Regions from separate parts of the Caulobacter sp. GW821-FHT12F03 genome, predicted to be linked through region 1. Evidence: predicted binding sites of a transcription regulator. Region 1 holds the regulator's gene; each other region holds the start of a gene.
What was found. Region 1 encodes LexA, which represses DNA repair genes until DNA is damaged. Its sites were predicted from a motif close to ATGTTCNCNANNTGTTCT; they were not measured.
Positions count from the first base shown of each region.

Region 1 (5,656 bases):
CGCCGGGAGTGAGCTGACGGCGCGGCGCCACGGACTGTCCGCACCGTGTGCATGGGTCGTCGGAACAAGTCCGACGATGACGGAAAAGGGGAAGCGGCGCGAGATTGGAACGATGACGGACGGGGGGAATGGCTCTAGAACAACCGCGCCATGATCCTCGTCATCGATAACTACGACAGCTTTACCTACAACCTCGTTCACTACCTGAACGAACTGGGGGCGGAGACGGCTGTGTACCGCAACGACGCCCTGACGGTGCAGGAGGCGCTGGGGCTAAAGCCCGAGGCGGTGCTGCTGTCGCCGGGCCCGTGCGCGCCGGACCAGGCGGGGATCTGCCTGCCGCTGTTGCGCGGCGCCCCGGAAGATTTGCCGATCCTCGGCGTCTGCCTCGGCCACCAGGCCATCGGTCAGGCCTACGGCGGCGAGGTCGTGCGGGCCAAGTCGATCATGCACGGCAAGACCAGCCTGATCCATCACGCCGACAAGGGCGTCTTCAAGGGCATGCCCAACCCGTTCACGGCGGCCCGCTACCACAGCCTGGCGGTGCCGAAAGAGAGCCTGCCCGACGTGCTGGAAGTCACCGCCTGGACCGACGACGGCGAGATCATGGGCTTCCAGCACAGGACCCGGCCGGTGTTCGGCGTGCAGTTCCATCCCGAGTCCATCGCCACCGAGGGCGGCCACCATCTGCTGGCCAACTTCCTCGACCTGGCCGGCGTGAAGCGCGGCGAGACGGTCTAGACCGTGTCCGACGCCTTCAAGCCCCTGCTGAGCCGTCTGGCCGACGGCGCGACCCTGTCCGAGGCCGACGCCGAGGCCTTCTTCAGCGCCTGCCTGCGCGGCGAGCCGACCCCGGCCCAGGTCGCCGCGGCGGTCACCGCCATCCGCCTGCGCGGCGAGACGGTCGGCGAGATCGTCGCCTGCGCCCGGGCCATGCGCCGGGCCGCGGTGAATCTCGACCTGCCCTACGAGACGGTCGACGTCTGCGGCACCGGCGGCGACGGCCTGCACACCCTGAACATCTCCACCGCGGTCGGCTTTGTGGCCGCAGGCGGCGGGCTCAAGGTGGCCAAGCACGGCAACCGGGCGATCACCTCGAAGTCCGGCACGGCCGATGTGCTGGCGGCGCTGGGCGTCAACATCGATCCGGGCCTCGACAAGCAGCGCGCGGCCCTCGACCAGGCCGGCATCTGCTTCCTGTTCGCCCAAGCCCATCACGGGGCGATGAAGCACGTCTCGCCGATCCGCCAGCAACTGGGTTTCCGTACGATTTTCAACCTGTTGGGGCCGTTGACCAATCCTGCCGGCGCGCGGCGGCAGGTGGTCGGGGTCTCGGCCCCGCGCTTCGTCGAACCGATCGCCCAGGCGCTGGGCGCGCTCGGCGCCGTGCGGGCCTGGTCGGTGCACGGCCAGGGCATGGACGAGCTGACCACCACCGGCGAGACCGAGGTCGCCGAGTGGCGCGACGGCGGCGTCCGGCGCTTCCAGATCACGCCGGAAGCCGTTGGATTGCCTCGCGGTTCGCTCGCCGACCTCACGGGCGGAGACCCGGCGTTCAACGCCGCCGCCCTGCGCGACCTGCTGAACGGCAAGACCGGGGCCTATCGCGACATCGTGCTGCTCAACGCCGCCGCGGCCTTCCTCGTGGCCGACACGGTCGAGACCCTGCGCGAAGGCGTCGAGCTGGCCGGGACGGTGATCGACGACGGCCGGGCGCTCAAGGCGCTCGAGACCCTGATCGCGGTGACCGCATGACCGATATCCTCGCGACGATCGCCGCCTACAAGCGCGACGAGGTGGCCGAACGGAAGCGCGCCCGGCCGTTGAGCGAGGTCGAGGCGGCCGCGAAGGCCGCGAGCGCGCCGCGCGGCTTCAAGGCCTCGCTGGAGCGCCATCACGCGCCGGGAAAACTGGCGCTGATCGCGGAAATCAAGAAGGCCAGCCCGTCCAAAGGCCTGATCCGCGCCGATTTCGACCCGCCGGCCCTCGCCCGCGCCTACGAGGCCGGCGGTGCGGCCTGCCTGTCGGTGCTGACCGACGGCCCGAGCTTCCAGGGCGCCGACAGCTATCTGGTCGCCGCCCGGGCGGCGGTCGCCCTGCCCTGCATCCGCAAGGACTTCCTCGTCGACCCCTGGCAGGTGGCCGAAAGCCGGGCACTCGGCGCCGACGCCATCCTGGTCATCCTGGCGATGATTGACGACGACTTGGCCGCCGACCTCATGTCAGAAGCCGCCCGCTTCGGCATGGACGCCTTGGTCGAGGTGCATGACGATGCCGAGATGAACCGCGCCGGCGCCCTGGGCGCGACGCTGGTGGGCGTGAACAACCGCGACCTGCGCACCTTCACCGTCGATCTGGCCATCACCGAGCGCCTCGCCAGGCGGGCGCCGAAGGAGGCCCTGCTGGTCACCGAAAGCGGCCTGTTCACCGCCGCCGACGCGGCCCGGCTGGAAGCCTGCGGCGCCAGGGCGATGCTGGTCGGCGAGAGCCTGATGCGTCAGGCCGACGTGGAATCGGCCACGCGGGCGCTGCTGGGTTAGGCCACCAGCCGACCTTCCGCCCTACCCGGCCCTCACCGCCGCCGGCCGCAGGGATTCCACCTCGCCGGGCGGGCGGACCTTCCGGCCCATGGTCCAGTTGGACTGCATCCGCACCTTGGGATTGGGCGCGCTCCAGATCTCGCCGCTGTCATCCAGCGCCACGACCCAGATCAGATGGTGTTCGGGGCCGTAGTCGATGACGGCGATGGCCTGGCCGGGGCCCTTGCCCTCGACGGTCATGGGAATCGGGCTGTGGAGTTCGGTGAACGACATGGTCTCTCAGGGGCTGGGGTTCCCTTCGAGAACGATCCGCAAGCGCCCGTGTTCCTTGGACTTTTTTCGACATTCCGGCCGTTAACTTGACAGAAACCAAGAACACCTAGAGAACATCCAAGGTTGTTAGCGGTTTGTTCCGCGACAGATTCGCCAGCGAGGCCGGTCATGCTCACCCGCAAGCAGCACGAACTGCTCATGTTCATCCACGAGCGGATCAAGGAGACCGGCGTCTCCCCGTCGTTCGACGAAATGAAGGAGGCGCTCGATCTTGCCTCCAAGTCCGGCATCCACCGGCTGATCACGGCGCTGGAGGAACGCGGCTTCCTGCGCCGCCTGCCGCACCGGGCCCGGGCGCTGGAAGTGACCAAGCTGCCGCAGCAGGCGACGACCTCGGCGCCATCCGGCGGCCGGCAGGCGTTCAAGCCGCAGGTGGTCCCGGGCGACAAGCTCACGACCCCGCCGCCGTCGGCCATCGCCAATGATGTGCGCGAAATTCCGCTGCTCGGCCGCATCGCCGCCGGCTCGCCGATCGAGGCGCTGCAGGTCGAACGCGACAAGATGCTGGTGTCCGAGAGCATGCTCGGCGCCGGCGAACACTATGTGCTCGAGGTCCAGGGCGACTCGATGATCGAGGCCGGCATCCTCGACGGCGACTTCGTGCTGATCCGCAAGACTGACACCGCCCACAGCGGCGAGATCGTCGTGGCCCTGGTCCAGGGCGAGGAAGCCACCCTCAAGCGCCTGCGCCGCAAGGGCGCCTCGATCGCGCTGGAAGCGGCCAACCCCAAGTACCAGACGCGGGTCTATGGCCCCGACCAGGTCGAGGTCCAGGGCAAGCTGGTCGGGCTGATCAGGAAGTATCACTGACGGCCGCCGATATTGCTCCCCACGTCGTGGGGAGCTGTCACGCGGAGCGTGACTGAGGGGTGGCGCTGGGGTACGGCGCCTAGGCGGAACGCAGGCCGGAAGCCATCAGCCCTGATCCGGAATGATGATACGCCCTTAAGGCCTTGATGGAATTGAAGCTCCGGTCGGTCGTCCTGGTCAAGGACGAGCCCTCCGGGCTCGCCGCTGCGCGGCCGCGAAGCGGTCCTTGAGCAGGTCGTCCGCCGGAGCAACACTGGCCGTCAAGACATCAGGGCGGAGTCCGCCGCGCGTCGTCTGACCTGTCTGTCCACGGCCGCCGCCCGCGCACGTCGTTCGCCCAGCGCACCCGCCACCCGTCCCGCGTCCGCCACAGCTCCGCCGCGCCGCCGGCCGCGAAGTCGTCGGCCGTCAGCAGGAACGCCCCCTCGCAGCCGCGCCAGGGCCCCGTCGAGCGCAGCACGACCAGCCGTCCCGGCGCGCAAAGCTCATCGAATTCAGCCGGCTTCGGCGGTTTCTTTCGCGCCCACAGCGCCACGTCCGGCCCTTTGCCCGGCAGGCAGGCGAAGCGGTCGCAGGCGAACAGGGCGTCCCGCGCGGCCTCCGGGTCCTCGGCGATCGTGAGTCCGCGTCGCCGGCTCCACAGATCGGCGGCGAAGCGGCGGGCGTCGGGGCGCAACAGGACGGCCTGACGCTCCACACGCACGGCCGCGGCCGCGCCGTCCGAGGCGATCCACACGTCGGGCGGCGCGGGCCTCGGCCAGACCAGCACCGCCATCGCCATCGGCGCGCCAAGCCAGCGCAGGCGACCCTTCCACAGGCACAGCAGCATGATGCCGAGGAAAGCTGTCGGCAGGGCCGCCGCCGGGCCGCTGGCGATGGTCACCTGGGCGCCGGGCTGGGCGGCGGTCTGGTGCGCCACGGCGGTCATGGCGTCGATGCCCTGCCCGGCGACCCACAGGAACGGCCCGCCCAGCCCCAGCGGCTCCAGCGCCGCGCCGAGCGCCAGGAACGGCATGATGACGAAGCTCGACAGCGGCGAGACCAGCAGGTTGGCGATCAGGCCGTAGCTGGCCATGCGGTTGAAGTGGTGCATGGCGAACGGTCCGGTCGCCAGGCCGGCGACGAAGCTGGCCGCGACGGCCGCCGTCAGCCACAGCGCCGCCGCCTGCGGCGCGCGAATCCACCAAGGAGCAGAGATCTCGCGCACGGTGCGCGGCCAGGCCTCGGCCAGGGCGACCAGCGCCGTTGTGGCGGCGAACGACATCTGGAAGCCCGGCGCGGCCGCGGCCTCGGGCTGCAGGGCGAGAATGATCAGCGCCGCCACGGCCAGCGCGCGCAGGCTGATCGCCTGCCGGTCGACGAGGACGGCGGCGAAGGCCACGGCGGCGGTGATCGCCGCGCGCTCGGCCGGCGGCGGCGCGCCGGACATCACCAGATAGGTGCCCACGGCCAGCAGTCCGGCCAGGGCGGCGATCTTCTTGCCCGGCAGGCGCAGCGCCAGCCAGGGCACGAGGGCGATGCCGAGCCGCACCGCCGCGAACACGAAGCCGCCGACGATGGCCATGTGCAGGCCGGAGATGGAGAGAATGTGCGCCAGCCCCGAGGCGCGCATGTCGGCCGTCTGCTGCGCCGGCACCCAGGCCTCATGGCCGGTGACCATGGCCGCGCCGATGCCGCCGCTGGTCGGGCCCATGCGGGCGACGATGCGCTGCGCCAGCCGCCAGCGGGCGGCATTGACGGCCATCGCCAGCCGCAGCCGCAGGGGCGCGCGCGGCAGCGTCGCCTCAGACGGCGCGCCGAGACTGAAACCGACCCCGCCCACGCGATCGAACCAGGCGTCACGGGCGAAGTCATAGGCCCCCGGGCTGGCCGGCGCCGGCGGCGGGCCGAGCATGGCCAGCACCCGCACGGCCGATCCCGGCGGCGCGGGCGCGATGCCGTCGCGCAGTGTGACCCGCACCCGCACCGGCGTC
Region 1 is NZ_JBXAQC010000003.1:166,838-172,493, reverse strand. It holds gene AC1RN0_RS09425 (aminodeoxychorismate/anthranilate synthase component II) at 151-741, shown strand; gene trpD (anthranilate phosphoribosyltransferase) at 745-1,755, shown strand; gene trpC (indole-3-glycerol phosphate synthase TrpC) at 1,752-2,540, shown strand; gene AC1RN0_RS09410 (hypothetical protein) at 2,562-2,813, opposite strand; gene lexA (transcriptional repressor LexA) at 2,982-3,683, shown strand; gene AC1RN0_RS09400 (ComEC/Rec2 family competence protein) at 3,952-5,656, opposite strand, start outside.

Region 2 (5,656 bases), on a different contig from region 1:
TGCCCGAGCCGCGCGAGAGGTTCAGGTAGTCGAGACCGACGTCGACGAGGAAGCGCAGGCGGTCGTTGATCTCCTTCAGGATCCGCCGGGCAATCTCCATCTGCTTGTCGGTCAGCTGGCCTTCGAGCGCCTCGAACCAGGCCTTGGCCTGGCGGATGGCCAGGGTGCTGACCTCGGCGATGTTGCGCTGGCCGATCTTGACCGCCAGAGCCTCGGGCTTGAGGCGCGCGCCGTGGCAGACGTCGCAGGGCGTGTCCGACTGGTAGCGGCCCAGCTCCTCGCGGACCCAGCTGGAGTCGGTCTCGCGCCAGCGCCGCTCAAGGTTCGGCAACACGCCCTCGAACGGCTTGTTGACCTCATACTTGCGGGCGTTGTCGTCGTAGACGAAGTGGATTTTCTCGGTCCCGGTTCCGTACAGCACGACCTTCTGGGCCTCGGCCGACAGGCTGTGCCAGGGCGCGTCCATCGAGAAACCATAGTGCCGCGCCAGCGCCTGCAGCGTCTGGGTGTAGAGCGGCGAGGGGCCCTTGGCCCAGGGCGACACGGCGCCCTTGTGCAGGGTCTTGTCCTTGTCCGGCACCACCAGGTCGGCGTCGAACGCCAACTTGGCCCCCAGGCCGTCACAGGCCGGGCAGGCCCCGAACGGGTTGTTGAACGAGAACAGCCGCGGCTCGATTTCGCTGATGGTGAAGCCGCTGACCGGGCAGGCGAACTTCTCTGAGAACAGGATGCGGTGCGGCTCGCTGGCGCCCTCGGCGATGTCGGCCCATTCGGCCACCGCGATGCCGTCGGCCAGGCGCAGGGCCTGCTCGATGCTGTCGGCGTAGCGCTGCTCCAGGCCGTTCTTGGTCACCAGCCGGTCCACGACCACGTCGATGTCGTGCTTGAACTTCTTGTCGAGCTCTGGCGCGTCCTCGATCGGATAGAGCACGCCGTCGATCTTCAGACGCTGGAAGCCGAGCTTGCGCCACTCGGCGATCTCCTTGCGGTACTCGCCCTTGCGGCCGCGGACGACGGGGGCCAGCAGGTACAGCCGCTCGCCCTCGGGCAGGGCGGTCAGCTTGTCGACCATCTGGCTGACGGTCTGGCTCTCGATCGGCAGGCCGGTGGCCGGCGAATAGGGCACCCCGACCCGCGCCCAAAGCAGGCGCATGTAGTCGTGGATCTCGGTCACCGTGCCGACGGTCGAGCGCGGATTGCGGCTTGTGGTCTTCTGTTCGATCGAGATGGCCGGCGACAGGCCCTCGATCAGGTCGACGTCCGGCTTGCTCATCAGTTCGAGGAACTGGCGGGCGTAGGCCGACAGGCTCTCGACGTAGCGGCGCTGTCCCTCGGCGTAGATGGTGTCGAACGCCAGCGACGACTTGCCCGAGCCCGACAGGCCGGTGATCACCACCAGCTCGCCGCGGGGAATGTCGACGCTGACATTCTTGAGATTGTGCTCCCGCGCGCCGCGCACGCGGATGAAATTCTGATGGTCGGCCATGGTCACCGGGAGGAACGCTCAGCCGGCCAGAAGGAAGCGCGGCGCAACGGCTATATGTAGTGCGCAGACTCGCCAATTGCACAAGAACATTGTGGGAACGCGGCGGCATGATGTCAGCAGGGGCCGATCCTGCTGACACCACCCTGTCATCAGCCCCGGTCGATGCGCGCCGCGAAGCAGCCCCGCCGGGCGTTGTGGGCGTGCAGATAGGCCGCGCGCGGGTCGGCGAGGAAGCGCTCGATCAGCGGCCCGGCCTGCGCGCCCTCGACAATCTCGGCGTCGATCATCATGCCGGCCTTGTCGTAGGCCCGGATCGCCAGCAGGCGCGCCTTCAGCGCCGGCGGCAGGTCGTCCTCGAACCGGGCCGGCGACGCCGCGGCCTCGCGCACGAAGATGGCGTGGCGCGATCGGTAGGGGGTCTCGGCGGCATGGTGCTCGTGGTTGAGCAGCAGCACCGTCTCGCCCGGGTCCGCGTCCTCCAGCGTGATGCGACACGGAAAGCCGGGCTTGCTGTCGACGGTCATGCGGATGACGCCGCGCGTGGCCAGAGCGGCCTCGTCGAGGCCGAACAGCGGGGCGAAGGGCTCGGGCGACAGGCCGGTGACGACGTAGGACATGGGGACTCCTCTGTTGAGGGGTTCCAGTCTGGTCAGGCGCGCGGCGGGCCGCGACCCGGTTCTTGCTGACTTTCAGTCCGGCCGCACGAACCGTTCGCCGACGCCGAGCATCACGCCGCTGGCGTTGGCCACGCCCAGTTCGAGACTCTCGGCGATGTTGCGGGCGCGGACGATGAAATGCTCGGCGGCCAGCGGCGTGCATAGCCAGCGGGCCGTATCCTCGAACAGCGCCAGCCAGCGGTCGAAATGGCGCGCGTCGACCGGCAGCCGCATGTGCTTGGGCATCGGCCGCCCTTGGTAGGCGCCGGTGGCCAGCGCCACCGAACCCCAGAACACCTTCATCTGCGCCAGGTGCGGCCCCCAGTCGGCGATCCTCTCGGCGAACACCGGCCCCAGCAGCGGGTCGGCCCGCACCCGCTGGTAGAAGGCCTCGACAAGGTCGGAGATCAGCGCCTCGTCGATGCCCGTCGCCGCCTTGGCGCGCGCGATGGCGTCGGCGCGGCGCGCGCGGGCTTCTTCGGGCGAATAGGCCGTGGCCTGGAAGGCGAGGGGATCGCTCATGGGCGTCAGATAGTCCTCCGCTGCGCCCCTGGCCACCCGGCCGCGTCTTTGCGCCGCGCCGGCGATGGCCTATATCGGGGGTCCGGCGCCGGGCCGGTCACCCAAGGGAGGCTCTCGTGGATCGCAGCATGGAAAATCGCTTCGCCGTTTCCCTGTCCCTGCCCGTGAGCGCCCATGTCTCCCCGGATCTCCACCAGTCTCGTTCTGGACGCCGTCTCCGCCTCGACGCCTGACGGCCGTCTTCTCTTCGACAACGTGAGCCTCGCCTTCGGGCGGGAACGCACCGGCCTCGTCGGTCGCAACGGCGTGGGCAAGTCCACGCTGCTGCGCCTGCTCACCGGCGAGCAGGCCCCCGCCTCAGGCCGCATCAGCCGCGCGGGCCGGATCGGCGTGCTGCGCCAGACGCTGGCGCCGCCGCCGGGCGCGACGGTAGCGGACCTTCTGGGCGTCGCCGACGGCCTCGCGCGGCTGGCCCGGGTCGAGGCCGGAACGGCCGATGACGAGGACTTCGCCGAGGCCGACTGGGACCTGCCCGCGCGGATCGACGACGCGCTGATCGAGGTCGGTCTGCCCGGCCTTGCCTATGACCGGCCGGGCGACAGCCTCAGCGGCGGCCAGCTGACGCGGCTGGCCCTGGCGGCGCTGCTGGTCAGCGCGCCGGACGTCATCCTGCTCGACGAGCCGACCAACAATCTCGATGCCGAGGCGCGGGCCTTCCTCGTCGGCGTCCTGCGGCGCTGGCGGGGCGGGGCGGTGGTGGTCAGCCACGACCGGGCGCTGCTGCGCGAGATGGACCGCATCGTCGAGCTCTCGGGGCTCGGCGCGCGGGTCTATGGCGGCAACTACGACCTCTACGTCGAGCGGAAGGCCGAGGAACGGGCGGCGGCCGAACGGGCGCTGGGCGACGCCGAACGCGTGGCCGGCCGCATCGAACGCGACGCCCAGCAGGCGCGCGAACGCAAGGACCGGCGCGACTCTGCCGGCCGCAAGTACGCAGCCTCGGGCTCGGCCCCGAAGATCCTGCTCGGCGCCATGGCCGAGCGGGCCGAGAACAGCGGCGCCCGGGGCGAGCGGCTGGCCGAACGCCAGCGGGATGCGGCGGCCGAGGCGCTGGCGGCGGCGCGGGCGCGGGTCGAACAGGTGCGGGCGCTGGCCTTCGCCCTGCCGTCCTCAGGGCTCGCGGCGAGCAAGACCGTGCTGGCCTTCGAGTACGTGGCGTTCGGCTACGGCGAGACGCCGATCCTGTCGGACCTGTCGCTGAAGATCGTCGGACCCGAGCGGGTCGCGGTGACCGGACCCAACGGCGCCGGCAAGACGACCCTGATCCGGCTGGCGGCCGGGGAGCTCGTCCCCGTGGCGGGAAGGATCACCTGCGGCGCGCGCTCGGTGCTGCTCGACCAGAAGACCGCCGTGGTGCGCGACGACGAGACGATCCTGCAGGCCTTCCAGCGGCTCAATCCCGCCGCCTCGGTCAATGACGCCCAGGCGGCGCTGGCCCGCTTCCTGTTCCGCAACACCGCCGCGCACCAGACGGTCGGCTCGCTGAGTGGCGGGGAACGGCTGCGCGCGGCGCTGGCCTGCGTGTTGTCGTCGCCGGAGCCGCCGCAGCTGCTGATTCTCGACGAGCCGACCAACCATCTGGACCTGCAGTCGATCGAGGCGGTCGAGGCGGCGCTGGCCGGTTACGACGGGGCTCTGCTGGTGGTCAGCCACGACCCGGACTTTCTGGCGGCCATCGGCATCGGCCGTGAGATCGCCCTGGGCTGACCTCAGCCGCCGATGACGCGGAAGGTGGCGTTGGCCCGGGCGACCGTCTCGCCGTCGGCGGTCACGAACAGCTGGGCGAAACACAGGGTCCTGCCGCGTTTGGCGAAGGCCGTGGTGAACTCCAGCCACTGGCCGGGCTTCGCCGCGCCGAGGAAGTCGATCGCCAGCGACACCGTGACCAGTCCGCCGGCGGCGTTCAGACCCAGCCCCGCTGAAAGGCCCATGGCGTTGTCGGCGAGGGCCGAGATCAGGCCGCCGTGCACCAGTCCGCGGCTGTTGCAGTGCGCTTCGCCGGCCCGCAGGCCGATGATCACCGCCTCGTCCGTCGTGCGGCTGTAGAGCGGCTCCCACGGCGCGGTGAGCGGGCTCTGGCGGAAATGGGGTGTGAACCCCTCTGGAACGGACATGGCCATCAACCTTCTATTGATGTAGACCAGTCTATATAAAAACTCATGGCAGCCCAGCCCAAACATCGTCAGGCCATCGTCCAGGCCGCCGCCGTTCTGTTCCGGCGTCGCGGTTACGCGGCCACGGGTCTGAATGACATCGTCGCCCGCAGCCGCGCGCCCAAGGGCTCGCTCTATCACTACTTCCCGCAGGGCAAGGCGCAGATCGGCGAGGCGGCGGTGCGCCATGCCGGGGACCTTGTCCGGCGCACCCTGCAGCAGATCGCCGCCGAAGCGCCGGACGGGGCGTCCCTGGTCCGGGCGTACGTGCGCCGGCTGGCCGGCTGGATGGAGCAGAGCGGCTGGCGGGATGGTTGCCCGATCACGACGGTGCTGCTGGAGACGGCCGCCGAGGACGAGGCGCTGCGACAGGCGGGGCTGGAAGCCTTCGCGGCCTGGGAGGCCGTGATCGCCGGCAAACTGCGCGCCGATGGCGTCGCCGACGGGGAGGCCGACCGGCTGGCCGGCGTGGCCATCGGCCTGCTGCAGGGCAGTCTAATCCGCGCCCGCCTGTATCGCGGGCCGGCGCCCATTCTCGAGGCCGGCGAACACCTCGCGACCCTCTTTGACGCCAGGATCGCGCGCCCGCTCGATTGACCCCTGGACCGGCGCGGCCGGGCACGGTTCCTGCTGGGAACCCGCCAGAGCGTTTCGTTCGGGGACAGGCGTTGAAAACTCTCGCCATCATTGCCCGCAAAGGCGGGACCGGGAAAACCACCCTGGCCGTGCATCTGGCGGCCGCGGCCCATGCTTCCGGCTACGTCACCCTTTTGGCCGAC
Region 2 is NZ_JBXAQC010000001.1:1,033,123-1,038,778, forward strand. It holds gene uvrA (excinuclease ABC subunit UvrA) at 1-1,486, opposite strand, end outside; gene AC1RN0_RS05075 (DUF1203 domain-containing protein) at 1,636-2,103, opposite strand; gene AC1RN0_RS05080 (group III truncated hemoglobin) at 2,176-2,664, opposite strand; gene AC1RN0_RS05085 (ABC-F family ATP-binding cassette domain-containing protein) at 2,839-4,431, shown strand; gene AC1RN0_RS05090 (PaaI family thioesterase) at 4,434-4,844, opposite strand; gene AC1RN0_RS05095 (TetR/AcrR family transcriptional regulator) at 4,884-5,474, shown strand; gene AC1RN0_RS05100 (AAA family ATPase) at 5,546-5,656, shown strand, end outside.
Region 2: uvrA (excinuclease ABC subunit UvrA) is a predicted target of LexA. The motif match lies at 1,570-1,587, and genes of this name have one in related genera.

Region 3 (5,656 bases), on a different contig from region 1:
CCAGACGGTGCAGTCGCCGGGCGTCCTGCGCGCCGAACAGCCGCGACGCCGCCAGCCAGACCCGGCCCTTCAGCGCCCCCGCCAGGACGGCCGCGCGGGTCTCGAACGTCGCGTCCAGTCGCGGCGGCGGGACGATCAGGCACAGCTGCCCCTCGGACTGGTCGAGAAAGTCATCGAGCAGCAGGTCGCATTCGCCCTTCTCCGCCCCGCTCTGGCCGATGCTCAGCAGCCGGGTCAGCCGGGCGTAGGCCTCGCGGTCGGACGGGTAGCAGAGCAGGCTGGGCGTGCCGTCCATGAAGTCGAGCCGGCAACCGGTCAGGCTGCGCACCCCCAGTTCGCGCGCCGCCGCCCAGGCCCGCACCACCCCGGCCAGGCTGTTGCGGTCGGTGATCCCGATCGCCTCGACGCCGAGCGCCTGGGCCGTGACCACCAGCTCGGCCGGATGCGAGGCCCCGCGCAGGAAGCTGTAGTTGGTGGTGGCCTGGAGTTCGACGTAGCGGGTGGAGGGGCGGCTCACGCGAACACCCCGTGCAGCCACCAGCGCACCGTGATCTCGGGGTCGCCGTAGAGCCCCGCGCGGAAGATCCAGTAGCGGCCGCCGACCTCGTCCTCGACCCGGTAGTAGTCGCGGATCAGGCCGGTGCGGACCTCGTCGATCGGCTTGCGCCACCACTCCTCGGCGATGCGCTCGGGGCCCTCGGCCAGACGCACGCGATGACGCCGGCCGCGCCAGGTGAAGGTCGCCGGCGGGGCGTCGGGCAGCTCGGCCAGAGCGGTGATCGCCTCGGGCCGGGCCAGCAGGCGGATCGGCCGCGGCCGGTCGGGGTCCCATCCGGCGGCGGTCGACGGCGACAAGGGCGCCGAGGCGCGTGAAGCCCGTTCGGGCACATGGCTCTCGAACACCTCGGCGCGCCAGACCTGGTCCTCGCCCAGCCGGTTGGCCAGCCGGTCGACCAGCGCCGCCAGCCCCTCCTCGGCCATGGCCGCGCGGCTGTTGTCGAGCTGTCCCTGGGCGGCGGAGACCAGCTCCACCCCGCCGGCCGAAAGGGTCACCACCTCGATGCCGAAGCCGGGGTCTATGGCCTCCAGCTTCGGCGCGAACAGCCGGGTCAGGGCGCGGGCGTCGCGGCCGAGCGTCGACAGCCCGACCCGCACGGGGAAGGCCTTGCCGTCCAGCCGGTGGAAGGTCAGCTCGAACCGCCGCCCGCCCCGGCCCTCTGTGGTCAGCCGATCGCACAGCCGCGTGGCGATGTCGCCGGTCGCGCGGACCAGGTCATCGAGCACGCTGATCGGCTCCGCGAAGGCCAGCCGGTCGAACCAGGGGCTCGGCGGCCGGCGATAGGTCAGCGCCTCCTCGGCCCGGCCCAGGGCCTGGTCGAGCCTTCGCACCACCAGCGGCCCGAACCTCCGGGTCAGCTGGGCCCGGGGCAGGTCCAGCAGCCGCGCGATGCGGGTCAGGCCCAGCCGGGGCAGTTGCGCCGTCGCCGCCGCATCCAGCCGCAGGGCCGCGACCGGCAGCGGCGCGAGCACGGGCGCCTGGCCGTTCGGCGGGATGACCACGGCCGGCGCCTCGCCGTACCGCGCCAGGGCCCAGGCCGCGCCGAGGGTGTCGGCGACCGCGCCGCGCGCCGGGATGCCGTTGGCCGCCAGCCGCGCCAGCAGGTCCTCGAGCATCGCCGCCTCGCCGTCCCACAGGTGTGAGACGCCGGTGATGTCGAGCGCCAGCCCGTCGGGCCCGTCGGGCGCCACGGCCGGCGAGAACCGCACGCACCAGTCGCCGAGCGCCGTCAGCGCCGCCGCGTCGCCCTCCGGATCGGCGTCGGCGGTGACCAGTTCCGGAACCAGGGCCGCGGCGTCGGCGGCCTTCTGCCCCGCGTAGAGGCCCAGCGCCCGGGCCCCGGCGTCGAGCGCGTGCAGCCGGCGGGCGCCGCGTTCGGTGATCAAAAGCGCCAGCGGTGTATTTTTCCCGCTCATCCCGGCGAAGGCCGGGACCCAGGTTTTTTCTGATCCGCCCGAGTCTGTCCGACCCATCCCAAAAACGCCTGGGTCCCGGCCTTCGCCGGGATGAGCGGATTTGGAATCACGCCCTGAGCCGGTCGCGGTCCTGCGGTTCCACACCGTCACCGGCCAGTCCGGAAGCCACAGCGAGAGGATGCGAGCCATGGTCAGCCTCCTGCCGCCATTCAAAGGTCCATTCACCGGGGCGACCGCCCCGGCAGCGTTCGAGGGTCGCGGTCCAGCGGGGCGGTCCCAGCCCCGGTTCGCCCGCGGGAGGATCGCTGGCCGCGACCGCGACCCGCCAGCGCGTCGCCGCCGCCGAGCCGCTGACGCCCTTTCGGGCCGCCCCGCCGAACGGCCGCCGCTGGATCACGAAGCCGGTCGCCCCGTGCTTCTCGCAGGCCAGTTGCAGCCGGCGGCCGGCGGTCAGGTCGACGTCCTCGATCTCGGCGGCCACGGCGGCGACCCCGGCCGAGCCGAGCGCGTCCTCGAGCGCCATCAGGGCCGCCGTATCGTCCGGCGCCCGCACCTGGATCAGCCGCCGGGCCGGAAAGCCCAGCGTCTCCAGCCCCGGCGCGTAGAGGTCGTCCCGCCGCAGGATCCAGACCACCGCCCCGCGCGCCGCCAGCGGCAGGGCCAGCAGGGCGGCGAAGCCGGCGGTGGCGGCGCCCGTCTCGACATCCATCCCGCCGCCGGTCACCTCGTGCCAGCGGCCGAGCGGCAGGCCGCCGCCCGGCAGACAGTCGTCGACGCGCGGGTCGCCGAACGGCAGAACCGCGGATGGAGTCCGAGTCCCCGCTTCCAGAGCGGCGATCTGGCCCTTCACGGCCGCGAGGCGGGCGAGCCGCGACGCCGGCATGACTGTTCTCCAATGTTCCGCTTTTGTTCTCACCCTGCGGACTTGGAGAGTCAAGCCGGGACGCTATGGTGCGCTCAAACGGCTGTATGAGCCGACGGAGGATTCCCTTGAGCTTCAAGCGCGTGCTGATCGCCAACCGCGGCGAGATCGCCATCCGCATCGCCCGGGCGGCGGCGGAGCTGGGCATCGTCAGCGTCGCGATCCACGCCCAGGACGACGCCGCCTCGCTGCACGTCCGGGCCGCCGACGAGGCCGTGGCCCTCAAGGGCTCCGGCGTGAAGGCCTATCTCGACATCGACGGCGTGATCGCCGCGGCGAAGGCGGCGAAGTGCGACGCCATCCACCCGGGCTACGGCTTCCTGTCGGAGAACGCCGCCTTCGCCCGCGCCTGCGCCGCCGCGAAGATCACCTTCATCGGCCCCTCGCCCGACGCGCTGGAGCTGTTCGGCGACAAGGCCAAGGCCCGGGCGCTGGCGGCCAAGGCCAAGGTTCCGGTGCTGGCCGGCACGGGCCCGATCGACCTGGCCGCCGCCCGCGCCTTCTTCCGCAAAAACGGCCCGATGATGCTCAAGGCCGTGGCCGGCGGCGGCGGGCGCGGCATGCGCATCGTCCAGACCGAGGCGGAGATCGAGTTCGCCCTGGCCGCCTGCTCGCGCGAGGCGCTGGCGGCGTTCGGCGACGGGACGGTCTACGCCGAATGGCTGGTGGCCGACGCGCGGCACATCGAGGTGCAGGTGGTGGCCGACGGCCGGGCCGTGCTGGCCGTGGGCGACCGCGACTGCTCGATCCAGCGCCGCAACCAGAAGCTCGTCGAGAGCGCCCCGGCGATCCTGCCCGAACCGCTGCGCAAGGCCCTGCACGAGGCCGCCGAGCGGCTGTGCGCGGCCACGAAGTACCGCACCCTGGCCACCGTCGAGTTCCTCGTCGACGGCAAGGGGGGCTTCGCCTTCATCGAGACCAACGCCCGGCTGCAGGTCGAGCACACGGTCACCGAGGAGGTCACCGGCCTCGACCTGGTTCGCGTCCAGTTCGAGCTGGCGGCGGGCAGGACCCTCGTCCAGCTGGGCCTGACCGAAGCGCCGAAGCCGCGCGGCTTCGCCGTCCAGGCGCGGGTCAACCTGGAAACCCTGACCGCCGACGGCGCGACCCTGCCCGGCGGCGGACGACTGGCCACCTATGAGCCGCCGAGCGGTCCGGGCGTGCGCGTCGACGGCTACGGCTACGCCGGCTACGTCACCAGCCCGGCCTATGACAGCCTGCTGGCCAAGGTCATCGGCCGGGGCGACACCATGGCGTCCGCCTGCGCCCGCACCGCCCGGGCGCTCGGCGAATTCCGGCTGGACGGCGTGGAGACCAACGCCCCGCTGTTGCGCGCCGTGCTGGCCGAGCCGGCGGTGACCGGCGGCCAGGCGACGACCCGCTTCCTTGAGACGCAGCTGCCGGACCTGCTGGCGAAGCTGCCGAAGGTCGAGCCGGCGCCTGTCGACGCCGCTCCCCTGCCCGTCGCAATCCAGTCGGCGTTCGAAAGCCTCGACGGCGCGTTCAGCGTCGCCGCGCCGCTGCTGGCGACGGTGGGGCACATCGAGGTGGCCGAGGGAGACCTCGTCGCGCCGGGCCAGACCGTGGCCATCCTCGAAGCGATGAAGATGGAGCATGTGGTGACCGCGCCGGAAGGCGGCCGGGTCGTGCGCATCGCCGCGGCCAGGGGCGAGACCCTGCTCAAGGACCAGCCGATCCTGTTCCTCGAACCGGCCGACGTCGTCGCCGACGCCCAGGCCGAGGCGGCGCAGATCGACCCTGACCACATCCGCCCGGACCTGCAGGCCGTCATCGACCGGCACGCCTTCACCCTCGACGAGAACCGGCCCGAGGCCGTGGCCAAACGCCGCCGCACCGGCCACCGCACGGCGCGGGAGAACCTCGACGACCTGCTCGATCCCGGCAGCTTCATCGAGTACGGCGCCCTGACCATCGCCGCCCAGCGCCGCCGCCGCACGCTGGAGGACCTGATCAAGGCCACGCCCGCCGACGGCCTGATCGCCGGCATCGGCGCGATCAACGGCCACCTGTTCGCGCCCGACAAGGCGCGGGTCGCGGCGCTCAGCTACGACTTCACCGTCCTGGCCGGCACCCAGGGCAACATGAACCACAAGAAGACCGACCGGCTGCTGCACATCGTCGGCGAGCAGAAGCTGCCGGTGGTCTGGTACGCCGAGGGCGGCGGCGGCCGGCCGGGCGACACCGACGGCACCGGCGTGGCCGGGCTGGACGTGACCACCTTCGGCAAGTTCGCCGAACTGTCGGGCGAGGTGCCGAAGATCGCCATCGTCGCCGGCCGCTGCTTCGCCGGCAACGCGGCCATCGCCGGCCTTTCCGAGATCATCATCGCCACCAGGGACTCCAACCTCGGCATGGGCGGTCCGGCCATGATCGAGGGCGGGGGCCTCGGCGTGTTCAAGCCCGAGGACATCGGCCCCAGCGACGTGCAGTGGGCCAACGGGGTGATCGACATCCTGGCCGACGACGAGGCCCACGCCACGGCCCTGGCCAAGCAGGCGATGTCGACCTTCCAGGGCCGGGTGGCGCACTGGACCGCCGCCGACCAGCGCGCGCTGCGCCGGGCGATCCCGGAGAACCGCCTGCGGGTCTACGACATCCGTCCGCTGATCGAGACCCTCGCCGACGACGGCAGCTTCCTCGAACTTCGTCGCGGCTTCGCGGCCGGGATGATCACCGGCTTCATCCGCGTCGAGGGCCGGCCCATGGGGCTGATCGCCAACGACCCGCGCCACCTCGGCG
Region 3 is NZ_JBXAQC010000002.1:29,168-34,823, forward strand. It holds gene AC1RN0_RS05545 (error-prone DNA polymerase) at 1-517, opposite strand, end outside; gene AC1RN0_RS05550 (DinB/UmuC family translesion DNA polymerase) at 514-1,974, opposite strand; gene AC1RN0_RS05555 (ImuA family protein) at 2,081-2,857, opposite strand; gene AC1RN0_RS05560 (acetyl-CoA carboxylase family protein) at 2,965-5,656, shown strand, end outside.
Region 3: AC1RN0_RS05555 (ImuA family protein) is a predicted target of LexA. The motif match lies at 2,870-2,887, and genes of this name have one in related genera.

Region 4 (5,656 bases), on a different contig from region 1:
GCAGCCGCGGCCTCCGCCAACCGGCGGATTCGCATCTGAATGACCACGACGGGCAGCCAGCAAACCCCGATCAGCAGATACAGCCCGTAGACCGCCAGCAACCATGGCGCGGTGGGCGAATAACCCTGTAGCAGGATCAGGGCGATGCCCGTCAGCGGCTGCACAATCACCGCCGGGGTGGTGAAGACAAAATCGGCCAGCACCACGATCCGTGCGGTCGCCGCCACGGTAGGGGCGTCGCCGGTCCGGTGCGCGGCCAGCATGAAGAAGGCGATGCCCGCGCCCGTGCCGAACAGGACCGCGCCCGACATGATGTGGACCAGCTTGAGCAGAATATAGAGGGTCATCGGCGGTCGTCCGTGGCGGCGACGAAGAGCGCCAGGACAATGGCGGGCAGGATTTTCAGCCAGGGGCCCAGCGGGTCGAGCCAGAGTTGCGGGGCCGACACCGTCCCCATGATCAGATAGCCGATGCTGACCAGCGTGGTGGCCAGGGCCGCCCGGCCTGAAAACCGACGAATCCACATCAGGCCGCCAAGCACGATGTCCACCAGCGCGCCGCCCCCTGCCACGACTGGCGAAACCGGCCCGTATCCCGCCTGTCGTAGAACCTCAACGGCGGCGTCATGGCCCGGACCGAGGGTGATCAGGCCCGTTCCGATCCAGAACGCGCCAAGGGTCAGGATCGCCAGCGGTCGAACGAAGTAGAGCCGCGCGTGCCAGCGATCCTGAACCGTCGCCGGCGCTGACGTGAGCCAGGCGGAAAACGATCGGGGCTCGACGCCCGCGAGTTGATCAGCGCTGGCCGGATGCCCTGCGACGTCATGGGCCATCTGCCGAAGCGACGTGGTCCGGAGCGCCGATGGCCAGCCCAGCCAGCCGGCCAGATCCCCCAATCGGGCCACGGGCGCGACCAGCCAGGACGGCAGCGTCACCACCGGCGCCGGGGCAAGTCCCAGCCAGCCGCGCAGCCCGCTCAGCAGACCGGTCAGGCTCACGACTTCGGGCCCCGCGACGTCCACGGACCGGCGCAGCGGTTCGCCCGTCTCCGCCATCGCGACGACAACGGCGCAGAGATCATCCATGGCGACGGGGCGAAAGGCGCCGGCGCCGCCGACGACGGGGATCATCATTGGAAAGGCGGCCAGACCACGGAGCATCGCCGAACCCCCGTAGACGCCCCGGCCAAGGACCAGCGACGGGCGCAGGATCGCCCAGTCGAGATCGCTGTCCTTCAGCAGGCCTTCGGTGGCCAGTTTCGACCGGCCGTATCCGGTGCCGACAGCCTCGTCCGTTCCAACCGCCGACAGGTGGATGATCCGGCGCGGGCCGGCAGGTCCGCAGGCGGAGATCAGGGCTGTCGGGCCGGTGACATGCGCCGCGACCAGACTATCGCCGGCTCCGTCCTGCAGGACGCCGACGCAATTGACCACGACGTCCACGCCCTCAAGAAGCGGCCGCCAGAGCGCGGGGTCGACAAGTTCGGCGAAATCAGCCCGGACCCATTCATGGGTCGGGGCCAGCCGCCTTGCCGCATCCGGGCGACGCGCCGCCGCCCGGACCTGATGTCCGCCGGCAGCCAGCGCCGCCGCGACATGGGACCCGATGAACCCGGAGGCTCCGAGAACAAGGACCCGCACAGGAAAAATCTGATCCTAGAACGGGATCTCGTCGTCGAGGTCGGCGCTGAAGCTCTCCTTGGGGCCGCTGGGCTGGGCGCGGTCGCCGCCCGAGTAGCCGCCGAAGTCGCCGCCCTCGTCGCGCATCCCGCCGGCGGAATCACCGCGACCGCCGAGCATGGTCAGCTCGCCGCGGAACTTCTGCAGCACCACTTCGGTCGAGTACTTCTCGACGCCCTGCTGGTCGGTCCATTTGCGCGTCTGCAACGCGCCCTCGATGTAAACCGTCGAGCCCTTCTTCAGGTACTGCTCGGCGACCTTCACGAGGTTGTCGTTGAAGATCACGACCCGGTGCCACTCGGTGCGCTCCTTGCGCTCGCCGCTGGCCCGGTCGCGCCAGGTTTCCGAGGTCGCCAGGCTGAGGTTGGCCACCCGGTCGCCCGAGTTGAGCGTGCGGATTTCCGGATCCTTGCCCAGATTGCCGACCAGAATGACCTTGTTGACGCTGCCCGCCATGGGAAGTGCTCCGTTGTTCTCACGCCCGGCGACCCTGTGCGCCGGAATCTGACGCCCAGACTAGCGGGCGTTAACCATTTATAAAAGCCATCAGTTCACATTTTGTTCTCTTCCGCAAGCGCTTATGCACAGCATTCTTGTCGCGGACGAAAACGCGCCGGGCCGGCTACTGTTGCTGCACGGCGCCGGGGATCACCAGGCGGCCGTCGCCGCTGCGCACCAGCATCAGGTACTGGTTCCCTTCCCAGGTCTGCGAGCGGAAGATCCCCTCGCTGCGCAGGAAGATGAAGCTGCCCTGGTAGGCGCCGGAGATTTCGCGCGTCTGGCCGCCCATGCGCAGGAAGCGCAGACGCACGCCCTCGAGCTGGGCCGCGCAATGCTCGATGTCCGGCTGGTTGCGCGCCACCACGTTGAACTTGATCTTGCCGTCCGGGCCGGACCCGACCGCGTAGCAGACACCGCGGTCGAGCGGCGCCTCGACCTGCGCCTCGCAGGCTCCCAGCAACGCGGCGGCGGCGGCAAGCGTGAGCAGCGCGACAGACCTGGACATCGAAAGCCCCTTCACTGACCGACCGGCGGAATGGCGCAGCCCGGGCCCTGCTCGACCAGGGTGCGGAAGCGACGGTTGTCCGACGAGATCTCCACCTTGTCACGGACCAGACGCAGGGTCTGCTCGCCCCAGCGGCCATAGGCGGCGCCGCCACGCTGTTCGCACTGACCGGCGTAGAGGGTCTGGACGCAGCTGTTGAGGTCCATGGCGCCGATTTTCGACCAGCCGCCGCCGGCGTAGCGCCAGCAGGCGTCGCCCGAGGCCTGGACCGGCGCGGAGGGGCCGGCGCCCGTTTCCGTCGGGGTCGGCTGCTGCGGCGCGGTCTGCACCGGCGGCAGGGGCGCGAGCACCGTGCCGGCCTGGTTGGCCGCCGCCAGGGCCCCGGTCTCGTCGACGCCGACGTCGAGGGCGTCGGTGGCCACGCCGTTGCGCTTGGCGCAGTCGGTCAGGGTCAGCTCGCCGACGAAGGCGCCGTTGACGAAACAGCGGATCGGCCGCGTCGGGTCGAGCTTCGTGTCGTCATCGCGACCGGTCTCCACGACGAGGCCGCCCGTCGCCGCGGGCGGGGGTTTGGTCGGCCCCTTGTCGCCGCGCATGATCGTCGCCGCGATCAGGATGCCGAGCAGCAGCGCCACGGCGCCGCCAATGGCCAGAACGATCCGGCGGTCCTTGAGAAATTCCATGGCTGCAATCGCTATCTTGCAGCCGTGTCGCTTTCAAGTCCGTGTGAAGACAGACGGGATTATCCGCCGCCGGTCAGACGGTTGAGCGCGGCCGTATAGTTGGAGATCTGGCTCGTCAGATAGGCCGGGACCGGGCCGCTCGCGCCGGCCTTGATGGTCGACTCCGGCTTGGCCGCGGTCTCGAGCTGGCGGTAGGCGTCGCGAATCTTGCTCATCGACTGGCCGAGCACGGTCAGGGCGTTCTTCACCGCGGCCTCGGTGCTGACGTCGAGCTCGGCCGGCAGCGACAGGCCGAACACCGGGCCGCCGCCGTCGGCGGAGACGCTCTTGCCGTTGGCGTCGATGATCGTGTTGCGCACCACGCCGGGCGTCAGGCCGATCGCGCCGAGCGCATCGGTCCCGCCCTTGCCCGGCAGGATCTCGACGGTCGAGGCCTTGGTCGCCGGCGTGATCTTCAGGCGCTTGAAGTCGCCGTCGCTGACCACCTCGACCTTGGCCTTGGAGCCCGCGGCGCGGCGGACCTTGGCGGCCAGGGTGTCGAGGGTGTCGCTGGCCTCGAAGGTGACGGTGGCCAGGCGGCCGGCCTCGCCGGTGCGGATCTGGAAGGTGTCGCCGGCCCGCGCGGCCGTGGCCGAGGCGACCTTGATCGAGTCGGCGTACATCAGCGCGCCCTTGGGCAGGCCCAGCTTGTCGAGGGCGCTGGCGCCGGTGGTGTCGACCGCGATCGAGGTCGCCGTGGCCATGCCGTCCTTGCCGGTCAGCCGCTGCACGGTGGCGGTTCCGGTGGTGACATCGAGGGCTGCCAGATAGCCGTCCCGGGTCGAGATCACCGCCGCGCCGGGCTGGTCGGCCGAGGCGCCGCCGGCGATCCAGACCTTGCCGTCCGCGACCGTCATGGCGGTGACCGTGTCGTCGCCCGTGCCGCCGAAATAACTCAGCCGGTCCTGCGAGGTGCTTGAAAGATCTGTCGAAATCCGCGCCGCGAAGGCGTCCATGCCGCCCGTGTAGGCATGGGTGTTTCCCGACACCGACAGCGCGGCGTTGCGCGTCGTCCCGGCGATCCACAGGTCGCCGCCGTCAAGGCCGATGCCGGCGATCTGGCCGCCCTGCATGTCGCCCAGGTCGCGGGTGGCGCCGGTCGTGAAGCTGGCGGCCGAGGTGTTGACCGTGGTCGTCGTCGAACTGGTCCCCGACCCGTCCGGCGCCCCGTAGACGTTGGTGGTCGTCGAGGACACGCCGTTGGTCGTGTTGGTGACGTTGACGGTGATGACCCCGCTGTTGACGATCTTCTCGGTCGTGGTGGTCGTGGGGGTGACATTGAAGCTGCGCAGCGTGCCGCGGCCGCTTTCGACCCCGGCCAGGGTCACGGTCGAGCCGCTGACCACGATGCCGCTGACCGTGTCGGCGCCGGCCGTGCCGAACTGGTTGGTGAACAGCGCCTTGGGCACGCCCTTGGCATCCGGCGCGAAGGCCGTCAGGTAGCCGTCCCAGTCGCCCTGGCTGACGCCGCCGCCCGGAATGGTCGATTTGGTGCGGCCGCCGACATAGACGATGCCGCCCTCCCCGAACGCCACGACGGTCGCCTCGTCGTCCTTCAGCGCGCCGCGCCGGGCCGTCCAGGATTCGTCGCCCTTCGCGTCGTAGACCGTGACGAAGCTGTCGGTCAGGCCGGTGCTGGCGCCGGAGTTGATCGGGCCGTTGGTCGCGCCGGACAGGTCGCCCGTCACCTTGCCGGCGATCGCGACGCGGCCGTCGTCGGCGACCGTCATCGCCAGGCCCTGGGCGCTGTCGGCCGCGCCGAGCGTGCGGGCATAGGCCAGCTGGCCGGTGCTGTCGTACTTCAGCAGGGCGACGTCGCCCGCCCCCTTGATGGTCTGGCCGTCGACGGAGGTGGCCACATCGGCCAGCACGTACAGCGAACCGTCGGCGCCCACCTTTGACGCCCGCACCGTCTTGATCGTGCCCTCCAGCGTGCTGGAGAAGACCCGCGCGCCCTCGACGCCCACGGCCGAGCCGTCGAGCTTGACCAGGCTGCTCTCGAACTTGCCGTCGTCCGTCTTGACGTTCTTGTCCGGATCCGGATTGCCGGCATAGGTCGTGACGTAGACGGCGGGCTTGGTCGTGGCGGCCGAAAACGTCGTGGATTCCGTGGAATCGCCCGCGATCTTGAAGGCGAAGTTGTCGGCGATCGCCGGCAGGGTCACCGTCGTACCGCCTGTGGTGATCTTGCGCGGATCGCCGGGCGTGCGCACGACGCTGAAGCGCGTCTGCAGATGCTCGGCCTCGAGC
Region 4 is NZ_JBXAQC010000007.1:123,102-128,757, forward strand. It holds gene AC1RN0_RS15860 (DUF2269 family protein) at 1-347, opposite strand, end outside; gene AC1RN0_RS15865 (SDR family oxidoreductase) at 344-1,639, opposite strand; gene ssb (single-stranded DNA-binding protein) at 1,655-2,134, opposite strand; gene AC1RN0_RS15875 (hypothetical protein) at 2,301-2,684, opposite strand; gene AC1RN0_RS15880 (hypothetical protein) at 2,696-3,367, opposite strand; gene AC1RN0_RS15885 (autotransporter outer membrane beta-barrel domain-containing protein) at 3,427-5,656, opposite strand, start outside.
Region 4: ssb (single-stranded DNA-binding protein) is a predicted target of LexA. The motif match lies at 2,226-2,243, and genes of this name have one in related genera.